2 regions of the Janthinobacterium sp. SUN206 genome follow, and region 2 is predicted to be linked to the other one. Evidence: predicted binding sites of a transcription regulator. Region 2 holds the regulator's gene; the other holds the start of a gene.

Region 1 (4,064 bases), on a different contig from region 2:
CAGGTCGGCCTCGACGCGCTGGTCATCCCAGCGGCCCATGATGAGGCCGGCGCTGGCCTGGAATTCCTTCGTCGGGCGCTTGCGTATCATGTTGATGGTGGCCGACGGGTCGCCCTTGCCGCCCATCAAGCCGGTGGCGCCGCGCACGACCTCGATGCGGTCGTACAAAATCGTGTCTTGCAGCGGCGCTTGGCCGCCGCGCGCCATGCCGTCGATCTGGATATTGTTGATGCCGAAGCCGCGCGCATAAAAGGTCGTGCGCTCCGTGTCATTCTGGCCAACCTGGATGCCCGTCGTCTGCGCCAGCGCCTGGTCCAGCCGCACGGCGCCCAGGTCGTCGAGCAGTTGGCGCGTGATGACGCTGACCGATTGCGGCGTTTCGCGCAGGGACAGGTCCATGCGCGTGGCGCTGCGCGCTTCGCCTGTCGTGTACGACTGCGTGCCTTCCGTGCCGGCCATCGACTGGCCCAGCACGGTGACGGCCGGCATGGTGACGTCGGCCGCGGCGGCGTCGGCGGCCTGGGCCGGCAAGACGGTGCCGGCGGCTAGGCTCAGCAGGGCGACATGTAACAGGCGGGGGAGGGGGCGCAAGGCGGGCTGGCGCGAAGGAGGGAAGACTGTCGTCGATTGCATCATTTTCCTGGCATATTGTAGTTGTGTGTTGTCCTATCTCGTCTGGCGAGGTGCGCAGTAGCTGGGGGATGGCGTGACGCTGGCCCGTGGTCTGGCTTGGATAGCAGTTCCACCGCAAGGCCCGGCGCGTGCGGGCAGTGGAAAAGAAGGGCGCGCGATTCCCTTTACTTGTGTGAATAAGAATCATTATCAATATAAGTGGTATTTGTTAAATAATCAAGCGTGCGCACCAAAAGAGTGCGGATAGGCCAAGGACCGCGCATGCGCTGGCCTTCTGCGATAATGCAGGCGCTGATAAAATATTTTCCTCATTGAAAGAAATGCATGCGTACATGGATCGCTTGTGCCGGATGGTTGTGTGTCGTGTCGCTGGGCCAGGCCCAGGAGCACGCGCCGCCGGCTATCCCCGCGCCGCTGCAGAGCGCCAGCGTGCCGCCCGCCGCCGTCGCGCCACCGCCGCTCGTGCCGCCACTCCCTGCGCCAGCCACGCCCGTGGCGCCAGCGGCGCCGGCGGGCGCGGAGGAAACCTTGCCATCGCAAACGGTGACGGTCACCGCCAGCAGCGACGCCAAGGCGCCGCGCGTGCGCTTCACGGCTTACCGCGACAGTTATCTGACGGCCAGGAAAGTGTGGCAAGTGTCGAGCGGCAGCGTGGTCATGGCCCTGCGTCTGATTCCGGCCAAGCTGAGCGCCACCATCGACGACGTGCGCGTGGCCTTGCAAGGCAATGGCGCGCCCATGCCGATCAAGGTGTCCGACGGCGGCGTGTTCGTCGTGCCGCTCAACGAAGATATCGCCGCGCAGGACGGTACTTTCCTGGTGAATAAGAACAGGGGCGAGTTGACGGCGAATATCGTGCTTCAGCCGTCCGTGGCGCGCGATGCCTGGAACGTCAAGCGCGTGGGGCAGGTCTTGCAGGACGCCCGGCGCGCCGTGCGGGCCATCACGCCGTGGTACAAGCGGCCGTTCGCCAGCGACGTGCAATCGCTGGCGTTTTGCGCTGCCGAGCGGGGCAGCGCGCTGCAACTGGTCGAAGGCGAGCAGCTGATCGCTACCCTGCCCATGAACGAGGCCGCCGTCAACGACATCAACCAGCCCGTGTTTTGCAAGATTTTCGATGGCGAAGACAAATACCCGGGACACTACCGCGTCGTCTTGCCCGAGCAAGCCACGGTGCTGCTGCTGTAGAAGCTAGCTAGGCTGGCGCTGCACCATTTCCAGCGCCGCCGCCAGGGCCAGGTCCATCGTGGCCTGGTGAAAGATCAGCCATTGCGGCAACAGCGACAGCGCGTGGCGCCCCTGTTCCAGGTCGCCTTCATCGACGGCGGCCCAGGCATGGTGCAGGCCGCTGAGCACGCGCGCATGCTGTTCGCGGTGGTTGGCCAGCGAGGGAAAGGCGATCTGCTCCATCAAATCCTCTTCCTCGCGGAAATCGCGTTCGACAGCCGCGATCAGCTCGCGAAACGCCATGCTGAAATGCTGGTCGCCCAACTGCTGCAGCCGCGCCAGTTCCTGAAACAGCGCCTCATGCGCCTCGTCGATGACGGGAACGCCCAGCGCCATCTCATCCTTCCAATCCGATTTACCCATGCTGATGCTCCAGGTTAAGTCCGTCACGGTGCGAAGCGGACTGTTCCAGTTTGGGCGCAGCAAAGGTGGAAATCCATGATCTGGATCAAAAGTACGGCGAAGAGGGGGAGCAAATCAAGGCAAAAATAAATGGGAGGAGAGAACAAATCCCCATCCGCAAAACAAAGCGGTTTTAACGATGCAATCCACTACCGAGCGCCGCTGAAAAACGCCGCTGGCAAGGCGCCGCGCCGAAGGCAGTACGAATGTACGACGAGGCACGGCAACGCAGTCAGCGGTGTTTTCTCAGCCGCGCGTCTTATTGCTTAGGCCAGTGGGCCCACATGCCTTGCGCATCGACATTCGGCACCTGCAACTGCTGCCCGGCGGACGTCTGCATCGCGTCGCGCAGCACGAGGGGTACGAGCAGCAAGGCCGACAGGGCAAGGCAAGCCAGCACTTTGAGCGTCAACATGGTCGTCTCCCGGTGTCCCGGCGGCGGCGCGGGGATGCGGCGCCTGCCGGTCACTTCCTTATGTACTACCATGCTTGCAGTTTAGTTCATCTGATTGAAACTTCAATTTATTGCTGTGATGCACCGCACCAGTTCGCCCGTTGCCAGGGGCTTATTTCGCCTTGCGGCTGCGCCGCGGCTTGCCTGTTGGCGGCAGGAAGGAATCGAACCACACTTGCGTTAATTGCCGCGTATTTTTCGCCGCTTCGCGCTTGACGGCGGCCGTCGCATGGCCGCGCGCCGTGTTGGCGATGCGGTTGGCGGCGCTCAGGTACATGCTCATCCAGGGGTTTTTCATGGGAAGCCTCGCAGACAGTGGGTGGGGCGGCGCGGGTTTATCGCCCGGCCGCCATGCCCCCACTGTAGTCCGATGGCTGGCGCCGACCGTGCGCCGGCCCACATAGCCGGGCGGCGTCGGCGATGGCTTGAGCCAGGTCAATACACGTCGCGGCGGTAGCGTCCGGCCGCCAGCAGGGCGTCGAGTCCTTCCTGGCCCAGCATTTCTTGCAGTACAGCATCGATTCCTGCCGCCATGCCTTGCAGGCTGCCGCACACGTAGACGATGGCCCCTTGCGCCAGCCAGTCGCGCAGCGTCCCGGCGTTGGCGCGCAGGCGGTCTTGCACGTATTCACGCTTGCCGGCATCGGCGCCATCGCGCGAAAAGACGCGGTCCAGACGTGCCAGGTGGCCAGCGTCCAGCCAGCCTTGCAACTCTGCGCCGCAGATACTGTCAAAAGCTTGCTGGCGTTCGCCGAACAGCAGCCAGTTGCGGGCCAGTCCCGCCCGCTGGCGCGCGCGCAAGTGCGAGCGCAGGCCGGCCAGGCCGGAACCGTTGCCGATATAAATGCAGGGCACGTCGACCAGGGCAGGGGCGAAGGCCGGATTGGCTTGCAGGCGCAGGCGGACGGCGGCGTCCAGCGGGGCGAAGCGCGTCAGCCAGCCGGAGCCGAGGCCATGGCCTTGATTCTCCTCGCCCGCATGGCGTTCCTGGCGCACCAGCAACTGCAGTTCGCCATCGGACGGCAGCGAGGCGATCGAGTAGCTGCGCGGCGCGTGATGGGCATTGCTGGCATCGCCATCGCTGCCGTCCGCATTGCAGGGAATGATTTCCGCCAGCGCGCCCGCTTCCCAGCTGGCGCCGGCCGGGCCCGTCAAGGTGATTTCATGCAGTTCGCCGCCCTGGCTGCCAGGGTTGAGCAGCACGCGGCGCGCCAGGCGCCACTCGGCATATGACGCTTCTTCCTGCACGCCGATGGCGTCGATGGCGCTGCCGCTGCGGCGGGCCAGCGCTGTGGACCAGTCGGCCAGGGCGGCGGGGTCGTGCTTGTCCACTTCGATCAGGGGGAAC
Region 2 (4,064 bases):
CGTCGGCCTCGGCCGCGCTGGAGATTTCTTCCAGGTGGTTGCGGGCGAACGCGTTGACCATCACCACGATGGGCTGGCGCTGGCCGCTGGCCGCCTGGCGGATGGCCTTGGCCGTGGCCAGGCCATCCATGACGGGCATGTGCCAGTCGGCCAGCACCACGTCATACGGTTGCTGCTGCGCCAGGCGTTCGCGGTACAGCTCGATGGCGGCAAAGCCGGAGTCCACTTCGTCGGCCAGCCAGCCCCACGCCTCGATCAGCTTGACGATCAGTTCGCGCGTGGTGCGGTTGTCGTCGGCCACCAGCAGGCGCAGCTGGCCCAGCGCCGGCGTGCGCCGCGTTTCGGCCGGTTGCGCCAGCATTTCGAAGGGCACGCTGAACCAGAAGCGGCTGCCCTTGCCTTCGCTGCTGGCGACGGCGATGTCGCCGCCCATCATGTGGATCAGCTGCTTGCTGATGGCCAGGCCCAGGCCCGTGCCGCCGAAGCGCCGCGTGATGCTCTGGTCGCCCTGGGAAAACGCGGCAAACAGCTGCTGTTGCTGCAGTTCCGTCATGCCGATGCCCGTGTCGCGCACCTCGAAGCGCAGCCAGGCGCGGCCGCTCTCGCTCTCGGCCAGGCTGACGGCCACCACCACTTCGCCGCTCTCCGTGAACTTGATGGCGTTGCCGGCCAGGTTGACGAGGATTTGCTGCAGGCGCTGGGCGTCGCCCACGAGGCGCCGCGGCACGTCGGGCTCGACGGCGATGGCCAGTTCCAGCTCCTTTTCGCCCGCATTCATCGTCATCGTCGTGGCCAGGGTATTCATGACTTCGTCGAGGTCGAATTCGACGGGCGACAATTCCATGCGCCGTGCCTCGATCTTCGAATAGTCGAGCACGTCGTTGAGGATGCCCAGCAGCGACTGGCCCGCCACTCTGACCATGGTCAGATACTTGCGCTGTTCCGTGTCGAGCCTGGTATTGCCTAGCAAATACACCATGCCCAGCACGGCATTGAGGGGCGTGCGGATTTCATGGCTCATGTTGGCCACGAAATCGCTCTTCGCGCGGTTGGCCGCCTCGGCCCGGTCGCGTTCCTGTTCCAGCTCCGCCGCGCGCGATTCGAGCTCCTGCTGCAGGCGGTCGCGTTCGCTCATCAGGCCGTTGAACGCTTCCGTCAGTTCGCCGATCTCGTCGCGCTGCTGCACCGGCACGGGCGTGAAGCGGCTGCCGCTGGTGCGCAGGGCTTGCAGGGTGTCGCGCAGGCGCACCAGCGGCGACAGCAGGCGCACGGTGACCCAGCCCAGAACAAAGGCGGCCAGCAGCGAGGCGAGGATGCTCCACAGCACCAATCGGTACAGCACGCCATCGAACGGTTCGAAGGCATCCTCGACGGGGAGCGAGGCGGCCAGCAGCCAGTTCACGGATTTCAGGCGCTTGAAGCTGTTGACGGCCGTGATGCCGCGGCTGTTGGTGCTGACCATGCTGCCTTCGCCATCTTCCTGCAGCAGCCGGGTCGTCGTCAGGTTGGCGTTCGGCTGGCGCGGTTGCAGCAGCCGGCTGGTATCGGGATGCAGCACGTAGCGCGGCACGGCGCCGCGCGTGAGGATGAAGTAATAGCCGCTCTTGCCGATCTTTTCCGAGCGCAGGCGACCCAGCAGGTTGTCCTTGTACAGGCGCAGCACGCCGATCACCACGCCGGCCACCTGGCCATCGGCGGCCAGCACGGGCGCCACCATCTGCACGATGGGCATGCCGCTCGACTTGCCCAGCATCGGTTCGGTGATCATGGGCTGGCGCGTGCGCAGGACGGTCTGGAAATACTCGCGCTCGGCGACGTTGATGCCGGCGCGCCCCGCTACTTCCGGCATGTCGGCCACGACGGCGCCATGCGCGTCGAGCACCAGCACGTCATCGAACAGCACCAGCATCGAGCGGCGCGAATAGTATTCGCGCAATTGGGCGGGCCGGGCGATCAATTCCGGCGGCTGCTGCCTGGCCGTCAGGGTGACGATCTGCAGCAGCATGCCCAGCTTGTCGTCGAGTTCGGCGGCGGTGCGGGTGATCAGGGACGATTGCTGGCTCAGCAGTACTCGGGTGAAGTCGTCGCGCATGTGCTGCACCTGGATCATGGTGACCAGCGCGATCATGGCGATCGAGGTCAGGCTGGTGGCCAGCGCGACTTTTGCTTTAATGCCGAGAGGCTTCATGATTTCCTTTTCAGTACCGGGCGGCACAGGCGGCAGATAATGCTGTCAGGAATTTTCCTATCAATGCCCCAGCTTGGCAAGCGGTGCCGCGCAAATTGCCCGTCCCGGATGGGCTTTTGACGATGTTGCCATATAATTAAAGGCTGGACGTCGTTTATTCGCCGAATTTACGGTGAAATTGGCATACGGCAACCCTGTATGCGGCTGTATGCAGTAAACTTGTTGTTGCATTTTCTAAAAGGTACCGACATGACTGAAGCGCTACTCACTCCAACCTTGCCCACCGTGAACGTGGAGGCGTTGCGTGCGCGATGCTCGACCTGCAGCATGCATCAATTGTGCCTGCCGATGGGCCTCGATGTGGGCGACATGGACAGGCTGGACCAGATCATCGGCCGCCGCCGCAAGATCGTGCGCGGCGCCTCGCTGTTCCGCATCGGCGACTCGTTCCAGAACCTGTATGCGATCCGCCTGGGGCATTTCAAGACGTACCAGATCAATCCGGGCGGCGAAGAGCAGGTGACGGGCTTCCAGATGGCGGGTGAACTGCTGGGCATGGACGCTATCAGCGCCGACCGCCACCACTGTAATGCGGTGGCGCTGGAAGACAGCGAAGTGTGTGAAATCCCGTTTTCCAGCCTGGAACAATTGCTGGGCAATATGCCGACCCTGCTGCGCCATTTCCACCGCATGATGAGCCAGGAAATCACGCGCGAGCAAAGCGTCATGCTGTTGCTGGGCAATATGCAGGCGACGCAGCGCTTTGCCGCCTTCATCGTCAACCTGGCGTCGCGCTATGAAGCGCGCGGCTATTCGGGCAGCAATTTCCAGCTGCGCATGTCGCGCGAGGAAATCGGCAACTACCTGGGCCTGACCATCGAGAGCGTCAGCCGCCTGCTGTCGAAGTTCAAGAAGGAAGGCTGGCTGCGCGTCTCCAACCGGGAAATTGAAATCCTGCAGCCGGCCAAGCTGAAAGCCATTACGGCCGGCACGGACGTCTGCAAGTAACAGCACCGTCAAAACCTGCTGCGCGTCGCGCTTTGCGGCTTGCGATGCTCGCTGTGCTATAGCACAGCTGCGCTTCTCAACCACAAATCACTGCCGCTCGCTACGGTTTTCCCGGCGCTGTACGTTATAGCTCTTCATCCGCATGCAGCGCGATGCTGCGCTGCAGGGGCCAGGTCCAGATGCCGGACAGGCGCCACTCGCGTTTGTCGTTTTCCACCAGCACTTGCCAGCGGCTGCGCTCGAGCATCGGCAGCGCTACGGAAAAATTGCCGGCTGCGTCGGGCTGCACCAGCACCTTGATATCCTTTTCCGGCAGGGTCGCATGCGCCAGGTGCAGCTGCAAAGGCGCCTGATAGGCCTTGCCGAAGCTGTGCACGGAACCGGTCAGGCGTGCTTGCGCCACGTCATACGACAGGCGCGTATCCATCGCCAGGTCGCTGGCGATCGTGTCGCGCTTCAAATCCTGGTTGATCGCCTTGCCCTGCTTGTAATAATCGCCCACCACCAGCGCATCGGGCTGCGTAAACGCGATATAGCCCATGAAGCTGCCGACGACCACGGACAGGCCGGGGCCGATCATCAGCAGCCATGGCCAGCGATGCTTGTACCACGGTGCAACGGGTGCTTGCAGTTTCAGACTGTCGGACATGATATTTCTCCTGTTTAATCAGCCAGTCCCCGCATGGGGACCGGCCTTCCTGCAACTTCGTGGCGGCGGCGAGGGCACCCGGTCCCCGTCCGCCTTTCCTTGTTAACGTGGCACGATGAATACCGCGCTTTCACGCACATGCAGCGATGGGTCGTCCAGCGATTGCAATTCGATCGCAATCTTGTTCGAGCCCTTCTCTCCCACGCCGTGCGGCACGCG

The links. Region 2 encodes FNR, which switches genes on or off when oxygen is low (the NO sensors DNR and NnrR bind a similar motif). Its sites were predicted from a motif close to TTGATNNNNATCAA; they were not measured.
Region 1: a site for FNR is predicted at 2,299-2,312, ahead of O3300_RS13140 (bacteriohemerythrin). Genes of this name have one in related genera too.

What each region holds. Positions count from the first base shown of each region.
Region 1 is NZ_JAPWIB010000002.1:69,054-73,117, reverse strand. Features, by position in the region: gene O3300_RS13150 (TonB-dependent siderophore receptor) at 1-633, opposite strand, end outside; gene O3300_RS13145 (hypothetical protein) at 958-1,821, shown strand; gene O3300_RS13140 (bacteriohemerythrin) at 1,825-2,223, opposite strand; gene O3300_RS13135 (hypothetical protein) at 2,522-2,677, opposite strand; gene O3300_RS13130 (hypothetical protein) at 2,829-3,014, opposite strand; gene O3300_RS13125 (sulfite reductase flavoprotein subunit alpha) at 3,152-4,064, opposite strand, start outside.
Region 2 is NZ_JAPWIB010000003.1:68,829-72,892, reverse strand. Features, by position in the region: gene O3300_RS17270 (response regulator) at 1-2,188, opposite strand, end outside; gene fnr (fumarate/nitrate reduction transcriptional regulator Fnr) at 2,438-3,196, shown strand; gene O3300_RS17260 (FixH family protein) at 3,321-3,845, opposite strand; gene ccoG (cytochrome c oxidase accessory protein CcoG) at 3,948-4,064, opposite strand, start outside.